DNA from 2 places in the Vibrio sp. 2033 genome. Region 1 is predicted to be linked to the other one. Evidence: predicted binding sites of a transcription regulator. Region 1 holds the regulator's gene; the other holds the start of a gene.
What was found. The regulator CRP, encoded in region 1, controls carbon source genes, mostly activating them, when cyclic AMP is high. The targets are predictions, from matches to a motif close to TGTGANNNNNNTCACA.
Positions count from the first base shown of each region.

Region 2: the regulator CRP is predicted to act here: its motif matches at 2,013-2,028, upstream of cytR (DNA-binding transcriptional regulator CytR).

Region 1 is NZ_JAWOVC010000025.1:14,784-19,173, forward strand. It holds gene R7P74_RS21750 (hydrolase) at 1-880, shown strand, start outside; gene R7P74_RS21755 (YheU family protein) at 914-1,126, shown strand; gene R7P74_RS21760 (phosphoribulokinase) at 1,252-2,121, shown strand; gene crp (cAMP-activated global transcriptional regulator CRP) at 2,362-2,994, shown strand; gene R7P74_RS21770 (DUF1338 domain-containing protein) at 3,131-3,922, opposite strand; gene astD (succinylglutamate-semialdehyde dehydrogenase) at 4,171-4,390, opposite strand, start outside.
Region 2 is NZ_JAWOVC010000004.1:29,356-33,745, reverse strand. It holds gene priA (primosomal protein N') at 1-1,978, shown strand, start outside; gene cytR (DNA-binding transcriptional regulator CytR) at 2,282-3,310, shown strand; gene ftsN (cell division protein FtsN) at 3,536-4,084, shown strand; gene hslV (ATP-dependent protease subunit HslV) at 4,200-4,390, shown strand, end outside.

The sequences.
Region 1 (4,390 bases):
TCTCGATCTCGCGTGGAGCGAGGACCCAACCCAAGAGCCTGCACAAAAAAAGCCGATTTTTGTTTTATTTCATGGATTAGAGGGGTGCTTCTATAGCCCTTATGCCAATGGGTTAATGAATGCATTTGCTCAATCTGGATGGCTGTCGGTGATGATGCATTTTCGTGGCTGCAGCGGTAAACCAAACAAAAAAGCACGAGCTTACCACTCGGGTGAAGTGACGGATGCTCGTTACTTCCTAGAGCACCTTGAACAACGTTTTCCTGATAATCCCAAAGTTGCAGTTGGTATTTCTCTTGGCGGTAACATGTTGGCGAATTATTTAGCCCAATATAAAGACCACCCTATTTTGAATGCAGCGACTATTATCTCTGCGCCTTTAGACCTAGCGGCGTGTGCAAACCGTATAGAACAAGGCTTTTCAAAAGTGTATCGCCGTTATCTGCTTTCTTCACTGAAACGTAACGCGTTACAAAAGCATCATCTACTGCATGGCGAGCTTGCGCTGTCCTACAACTCAATAAAACGTGTCACACGATTGTATGAATTCGATGATTTGATTACGGCACCATTGCATGGCTTCAAAGACGCACAAGATTATTACGACCAATGCTCTGGCTTAAGTAAACTACAGCAAATCACGCTACCCACACTGATCATCCATGCCAAAGACGATCCGTTCATGACCGACGATGTGATCCCGAAGTTTGTTCTGCCAGATAACATTGATTACCGTCTCTTTGAACACGGTGGCCATGTTGGCTTCCTAACAGGAACGGCGTTAAAACCTAAGTTTTGGTTGGAGGAAGCGCTGCCCGCGTATTACGAAAGTATCGCCGCAGATTACCTTTCTGCTGTATCCAAGCAACGAACGCAGTAAACTAGCCGCTCATCATAAAAGTTAGAGGTATTTATGATCATTCCATGGCAAGACATTGCGCCGGAAACATTGGAAAACTTAATTCGTGAATTCGTCTTACGCGAAGGAACGGATTACGGAACCGTCGAGGTTTCTTTGCAAGACAAAATTGATCAAGTTAAAGCTCAATTGGAAAAAGGTGAAGCGGTTATCGTGTTCTCTGAGCTACACGAAACCGTCGATATTCAGCATAAAACAAAATTTTAGACCCTTCACATTTTACCGTATCCCACTCGATGACAAGGTATTGTTACGTGCTATAGTGGGATATCGACCGTGCAGTAGTAACTCTACTGCACATTACAGGTAAGTAATTTTCGACAAGGTTTGTCATGTCAGCTAAACACCCAATTATTGCGGTTACTGGTTCGTCCGGTGCCGGCACGACCACTACATCTGAAGCCTTCCGTAAAATGTTCAATATGATGAACGTTAAACCCGCATGGGTTGAAGGCGATAGCTTCCATCGCTTTACTCGCCCAGAAATGGACATCGAAATTCGCAAAGCCCGCGAGCAAGGTCGACACATTAGCTACTTTGGCCCACAAGCTAATGACTTCCCGGGATTAGAAGAGTTTTTCCGTAAGTTCGGGCATGACGGTACTGGCAGCGTGCGCCGTTATCTGCACACGTTTGACGAAGCGGTTCCCTACAATCAAATGCCAGGCACGTTTACACCGTGGCAAGACTTACCCGAAAACAGCGACGTGCTGTTTTATGAAGGGTTACATGGTGGCGTGGTCGATGGCGATGTTAATGTTGCTCAACATGTGGATTTCTTAATTGGCATGGTGCCGATTGTGAACTTAGAGTGGATCCAAAAATTCGTACGTGACACTCGCGATCGCGGCCATTCGCGTGAAGCGGTGATGGACTCAATCGTGCGATCCATGGACGATTACCTCAACTATATCACTCCGCAGTTTTCTCGTACTCACATCAACTTCCAGCGCGTACCGACCGTTGATACTTCCAACCCACTTAATGCAAAAGGCATCCCTAGTTTGGATGAGAGTTTTGTGGTGATTCGCCTACGCGGTATCAAGAATGTCGACTTCCCATATCTGCTGGCCATGATTGATGGCTCATTCATGTCACGCCACAACACGATTGTCGTACCCGGCGGTAAGATGAGCTTTGCAATGGAGCTCATAGTTCGGCCTATCCTACAACAGCTCATCGAAACAGGGAAAATTGGCTAAAAACCTGCCTGCGAAGATGTTTACTTTTCATACCGTGATCATGTGCACAGTTTTGCTTACAAAATCTCAATCATGGCACGATTAAAATCAAGAAATCGTTTTCGAAAAAGGATACTATTTCTTACCGAAACACAAGAGAGCTTGCAGCATATAAAAAGTGCTCTTATTCTAGTAGGCCTAATTCAGGCTTAGCTAAAATATGGATAGCGCAAGCGTACCCTGCAGAGGAAGTGAGATATTATGGTTCTAGGTAAACCTCAAACCGACCCAACATTAGAGTGGTTTCTTTCACACTGTCATATTCATAAGTACCCTTCAAAGAGCACGCTAATTCACGCGGGCGAAAAGGCAGAAACTTTGTACTACATCGTTAAAGGTTCTGTTGCGGTTCTTATCAAAGACGAAGAAGGTAAGGAGATGATCCTTTCTTACCTAAACCAAGGAGACTTTATTGGTGAACTTGGTCTATTCGAGGAAGACCAAGAGCGCACAGCTTGGGTTCGTGCTAAATCTCCTTGTGAAGTTGCTGAAATTTCTTTCAAGAAGTTCCGTCAGCTTATCCAAGTAAACCCAGACATCCTAATGCGTCTTTCTGCGCAGATGGCTCGTCGTCTTCAAGTAACTAGCCAAAAAGTGGGTGACCTGGCGTTCCTAGACGTAACTGGTCGTATCGCTCAGACGCTTCTGAACCTTGCAAAACAACCAGACGCAATGACTCACCCAGACGGCATGCAAATCAAGATCACTCGTCAAGAAATCGGTCAAATTGTTGGCTGTTCTCGTGAGACAGTAGGTCGTATCTTGAAGATGCTAGAAGAGCAGAACCTAATCTCTGCTCACGGTAAAACCATCGTGGTTTACGGTACTCGTTAATCTCAAACTAGAGTGACACGAACAAAATTATAAAAGCCACCAATGGCAACATTGGTGGCTTTTTATTTGCTCATGACCAAATGAGATAGGGTGCAGCGAACACTAATGAGTAAGCTTAACAGGTTAACCCTAAAACTTAGCCATTCGTACTTTCAAAGATTTTGTCAGCTGAAGCGGCCACGAAACCTGGGTACAAATCACCATTTTCCATCGGATAGCGCTTAGCAAATTCATAAAACCCGCCAGGGATAATTTCAGTGCCTTCGCTAAAACGAACCGCTACTTTATCTGCCATGGTCGATGACTGCTCTAGCAACACCTCAGGAGTGCCCTTCACTTCACCACCATTTTCATTAATGGTAAACCCAGCGGTACGCAGATGATCGTTTACCTGCTTCACTTCTTCATATTCATTGAGCTGGTTAACGCTCACCGTGAAGTGGTTTGCTCCGTAACCATGCGCCGCAAGCCAAGATGCGTACTCACTTTCTTTAGCCAACGTTTGGTAATCAGCAAAGCTTAAATCCCACAAGCGTCCACCATGTAAGAATGCGCTATCGTTCAGCTTGTCAACATCGACTTGTGCCATCAAATTTTTCACAATCTCTTGTAGCTCAGGAGAGCACTCTTCAACTTTTAGCTCACTAATAAATACTTTAGGTTGCTTCGGATCTGGGTGCTCATAGTGCTTAGCAACCAGCTTTTTGCTTTCGAAAACGTAATCACCACACGCCTTGTAACCGATAGCTACAAATGGCTTAGCTAGAGTTTCAATACCAAGAGGCGCGATATTGAAGGTACGTAAAGCTATATGATCATTAATCAGAGGCTCATCTTCTTGAAGCAGCTGATGCACTTTAGCCGCCGAAGGGCAAAGACGTTGAATGTAATCTTGCCATAGCGATTCAAATAACACATCGGGCGTCATAACGACTCCTTGTTACGAGATGTAGAGTTTAAAGGTAAGCGGAAGTTGGCTGCTCGTTCACAACAAAAGTTGTCCAGAATAATGAACGAGCAACCATCAACCTGTGACGGTAAATGCCAGTCAGTCAACACGCTTTTCCGAGTCTTTGCTCACTTTTCGTGTTCTGCCAACGATCACTACAACCCATACCTAAATGATGCGCCGGCAAGGTGAGCCGCAATGCATAGTTGCGACTCTATTATTAAAACTTATAGCACTACACCTGGACTCAATGTTGCAGGCAAGACAGTTTCTTGACCTTCCATTGATGCCATTGGGTACGCACAGTAATCTGCTGCGTAGTAAGCGCTTGGGCGCAAGTTACCCGACGCCCCCGGACCACCAAATGGCGCATCACCGCTTGCACCAGTAAGCTGGCGGTTACGGTTCACGATTCCTGCACGAATGTGGTCAACGAAGTATTCCCAT
Region 2 (4,390 bases), on a different contig from region 1:
AAAGCTTTATTCGTTGCTGACTTGGTGCAGCCAGTTCTACCAATACCCACTTGGAGATACGCTACACAATGCGATGCCAGCAGCTCTACGTAAAGGAAAGCCTGCAGATTTTGCGACGTTACAAGAGTGGCAAATTACCGAATCCGGTAAAGACAAGCTGATGCAAGGGCTTGATCGTCGAGCGGTCAAACAACAGAAGGTCTTGCAAATGTTGGTTAACGGCGCTTTGCCTCACCAGGAATTTGTCGACCAAGAGATAGCCTCAACAGTACTAAAGTCTTTAGAAGAGAAAGGCTGGATTGAACGTATCGAGAAGAAGCCTGTAATCACCCAGTGGGGACAGCACGTTGAATGCGACGTCGAGAAGCCAAAGCTCAACCACGAACAAGCGCTGGCTATTGCAAGTGTAAATAGCCAAACAGGTTTTGCTTGCTATTTATTAGAAGGCGTCACGGGCTCAGGTAAGACAGAAGTGTACCTCAACCTTATCAAGCCAGTTTTAGAGCAAGGGAAACAAGCCTTGGTTTTAGTACCAGAGATTGGCTTAACGCCCCAAACCATCAACCGCTTTAAACGCCGTTTTAATGTGCCAGTTGACGTCATCCACTCCGGGTTAAACGAGACGGAGCGTCTGAATGCGTGGCTTTCTGCACGCGACAAAGCGGCCGGAATCATTATCGGCACACGCTCTGCCCTACTCGCGCCTTTTGCTGATCTCGGGATTATCATTGTGGACGAGGAACATGACACCTCTTACAAACAGCAAGATAGCTTGCGTTATCATGCACGCGATGTTGCTGTAATGCGCGCTCATAAAGAACAAGTTCCGATTGTTCTGGGCTCAGCCACACCTGCACTGGAGACATTGCACAATGCCTTGTCAGGCAAATATCACCATTTAACACTAACCCAACGAGCTGGCTCTGCCGTGCCAACCACTAATAAAGTGTTAGATGTAAAAGGTCAGTATTTAGAAAGTGGCTTATCTGCCCAACTGATTGCCGAGATGCGCAAGCATTTAAAAGCGGGCAATCAAGTAATGTTGTTTCTTAACCGCCGAGGCTTTTCGCCCGCTTTGATGTGCCATGAATGCGGTTGGATTGCAGAATGTAAACGTTGTGATGCGTACTATACGTTCCACCATTACAGCAACGAAATACGCTGCCATCACTGCGGCTCACAACAACCGGTAATTCATCAATGTCAGGGGTGTGGTTCAACTCAACTGGTTACCGTCGGCGTAGGAACGGAACAACTCGAACAACAATTGGCTCAGTTATTTCCAGAATACAACGCCATTCGCATCGACAGAGACAGCACACGTCGCAAAGGTAGTTTGGAAGATGCCCTTGAATCGATTCGTAAAGGTGAACATCAAATTCTGATTGGCACCCAAATGCTGGCTAAGGGGCACCATTTTCCAAATGTAACACTCGTTGCTCTTTTGGATGTTGATGGCTCTCTCTATAGTAGTGACTTCCGCGCTTCCGAGCGACTAGCGCAGTTGTTTATTCAGGTCGCAGGTCGTGCCGGCCGCGCAAGTAAACCTGGCGAGGTTATCCTACAAACCCACCATCCTGAGCACAGCTTGCTGCAGGCCCTGCTTCAAAAAGACTATCGCCACTTTGCTATGACTGCTCTGGAAGAACGCAAACTGGCTCAGCTTCCGCCTTATAGTTTCTTGACTCTGTATAAAGCAGAGGCGAACCAAAGTGAGGTAGTTGAAGACTTCCTGCGTCAGGTTCGCTTTACGTTAGAGTCACACCCTCTGTTCGATGATTCCTGCATGGTGTTAGGCCCTACTCCTTCACCTTTGGCTAAGCGGGCTGGTAAATACCGCTGGCAACTATTACTGCAAACTCAGCATCGTTCATTGATGCAAAAGTTATTAACCAGTGCCAAACCTGCTATTGAGTTGTTGCCAAATGCTAAGAAAGTACGCTGGAATTTAGACATAGAACCACAAGATCTCAGCTAGCAAACGTTTAACTATGTAATGAATTACCATTTAATGTGACCAGAATCACACCAAGATTACAATTTTTGTTAAACAGACCGTAACTTTCACTTTAGAAATGAATAGACTATCCAAATTAGAAAAGTCTAAAGTGACTTGTTTGCACAGGCTTAGATTAAAACAATGACTATTCCCACAAATTGATATCGCGGTGAAGAATCCATTTTCCCACTCGTTAACACGAACTGAGCGAAGAGCAAATACAGCTCTCACTCGGTTTGATTACTCTGATTTCAAACCGGAATAACGTCATCTTGGCAAAAAATAAATGAGAGGTTAAAAACTATGGCGACAATGAAGGATGTTGCCCAGCTTGCGGGAGTGTCTACGGCTACGGTATCTCGAGCCTTAATGAATCCAGAGAAAGTCTCTTCTTCTACAAGAAAGAGAGTAGAAGATGCCGTACTTGAAGCGGGTTATTCTCCAAACTCATTAGCGCGTAACTTACGTAGAAACGAATCAAAAACCATTGTTACTATCGTTCCCGACATCTGTGATCCTTATTTTTCTGAAATTATTCGCGGTATTGAAGATGCAGCCATGGAACATGGCTATCTAGTCCTGCTGGGCGATAGCGGACAACAGAAGAAACGCGAAAGCTCTTTCGTAAACCTCGTATTTACTAAGCAGGCAGATGGAATGCTACTGCTTGGTACAGATCTACCATTCGATGTCAGTAAGCCAGAGCAAAAGAACTTACCTCCGATGGTAATGGCGTGTGAATTTGCGCCAGAGCTCGAGCTTCCGACAGTACATATTGATAACCTGACCTCAGCATTTGAAGCGGTGAATTACCTGACCCAATTAGGTCATAAACGCATTGCTCAAATCTCTGGACCAGATACAGCAATATTGTGTCAGTTCCGCCAGCAAGGCTACCAACAAGCCCTGCGCCGTGCCGGCATCAATAAAGATCCACAATATAGTGTCATTACTGAGTTCTCTTTTGATGGCGGAGCAAAAGCCGTTCGTAAACTGCTCGAATTGCCAGAACCACCAACGGCTATTTTCTGTCACTGTGACACAATGGCCATCGGCGCAATTCAAGAAGCGAAAAAGCTTGGCTTACGAGTACCGCAAGATCTCTCTGTTGTGGGCTTTGATGACATTAACTTCGCTCAGTACTGCGATCCACCGTTGACCACCATATCTCAACCTCGCTATGAGATTGGTCGACAAGCGATGCTAATGATGCTCGAGATGTTAAAAGGCCACGACGTGCATTCAGGCTCGCGTCTGCTTGAAACTAATCTCGTCATTCGTGGAAGTGCAGCGCCACCACAGCGCCCTTAACCTAAAGATTAGGTATTCATCCCCAAAGCGGTGCTAAGGCGCCGCTTTTTTATTTACCCCTCCTGCTTTTTGTGTATCCCTGAATAAATGTAAGTGAGAACGGAAACACACTCCTACACTCGGGCGTTGTCGCGCTTTAGCTATCAAGATTCTATCAATAGGGTGTTTTCTCAACTCGTTCTGGATTAACATATTTGCAAGAATCCTTGATGACCAGAAATAACCGTGGCAAATAGAGATTATGTAAGACGGGGGCGAGGCGCCCCAAAAAAGTCGACAAAAAAACAGCCGCCGAGAAGAAAAAAACCTTGGCGCAGTGGCCTGCTCGCTATCTTGCTCGTGGGCGGTTTTGGCTATGGTCTTTACCTTTTGAGTAGCGACCCAGAACCTAAACAACCAGTCGTGAAGCAGCCAACAACCACTGTCAGCAAACCAAAGCCGAAAAAAGACTTGCCGCCACCACCAGAAGAAAAATGGGAATATGTTGAGTCACTACCGAAACGTGAAGTTGAAGTTGTGGCTAAAGAAATTGAAGTTTCTAAAATTCCTTACATCATGCAGTGTGGCGCGTACAAAACTCAGGCACAAGCGGAAGAGCGCAAGCTTGCAATCGCGTTCCAAGGGATGTCGAGCAAGATTCGTAAGAAAGAAGGCAGTTCATGGTATCGTGTGGTGCTAGGTCCGTATAAGTTCAAACGTGATGCAGAACGTGACCGTCATAAACTGCAACGCGCGAAAATCGAGCCGTGCGCGATTTGGAAAGAAAATCTTTAAACTCAGGCCCTAGGAGCTAAGATCCTAGGGCCTTTCTTTTTGCCCCCTTGAATCCCCATTTCTCCTCCCCCATATACTGAATTAAATCCAAAGAGAAATAATCAAGAGGTCGACTGTGACTACCATTGTATCTGTACGTCGAAATAATAAAGTCGTCATCGCGGGTGATGGCCAAGTATCTCTAGGCAATACCGTAATGAAAGGTAATGCGCGCAAAGTTCGCCGCCTATACAACAACCAAGTACTAGCGGGCTTTGCCGGCGGTACTGCGGATGCCTTCACCCTTTTTGAGCGCTTCGAAAGCAA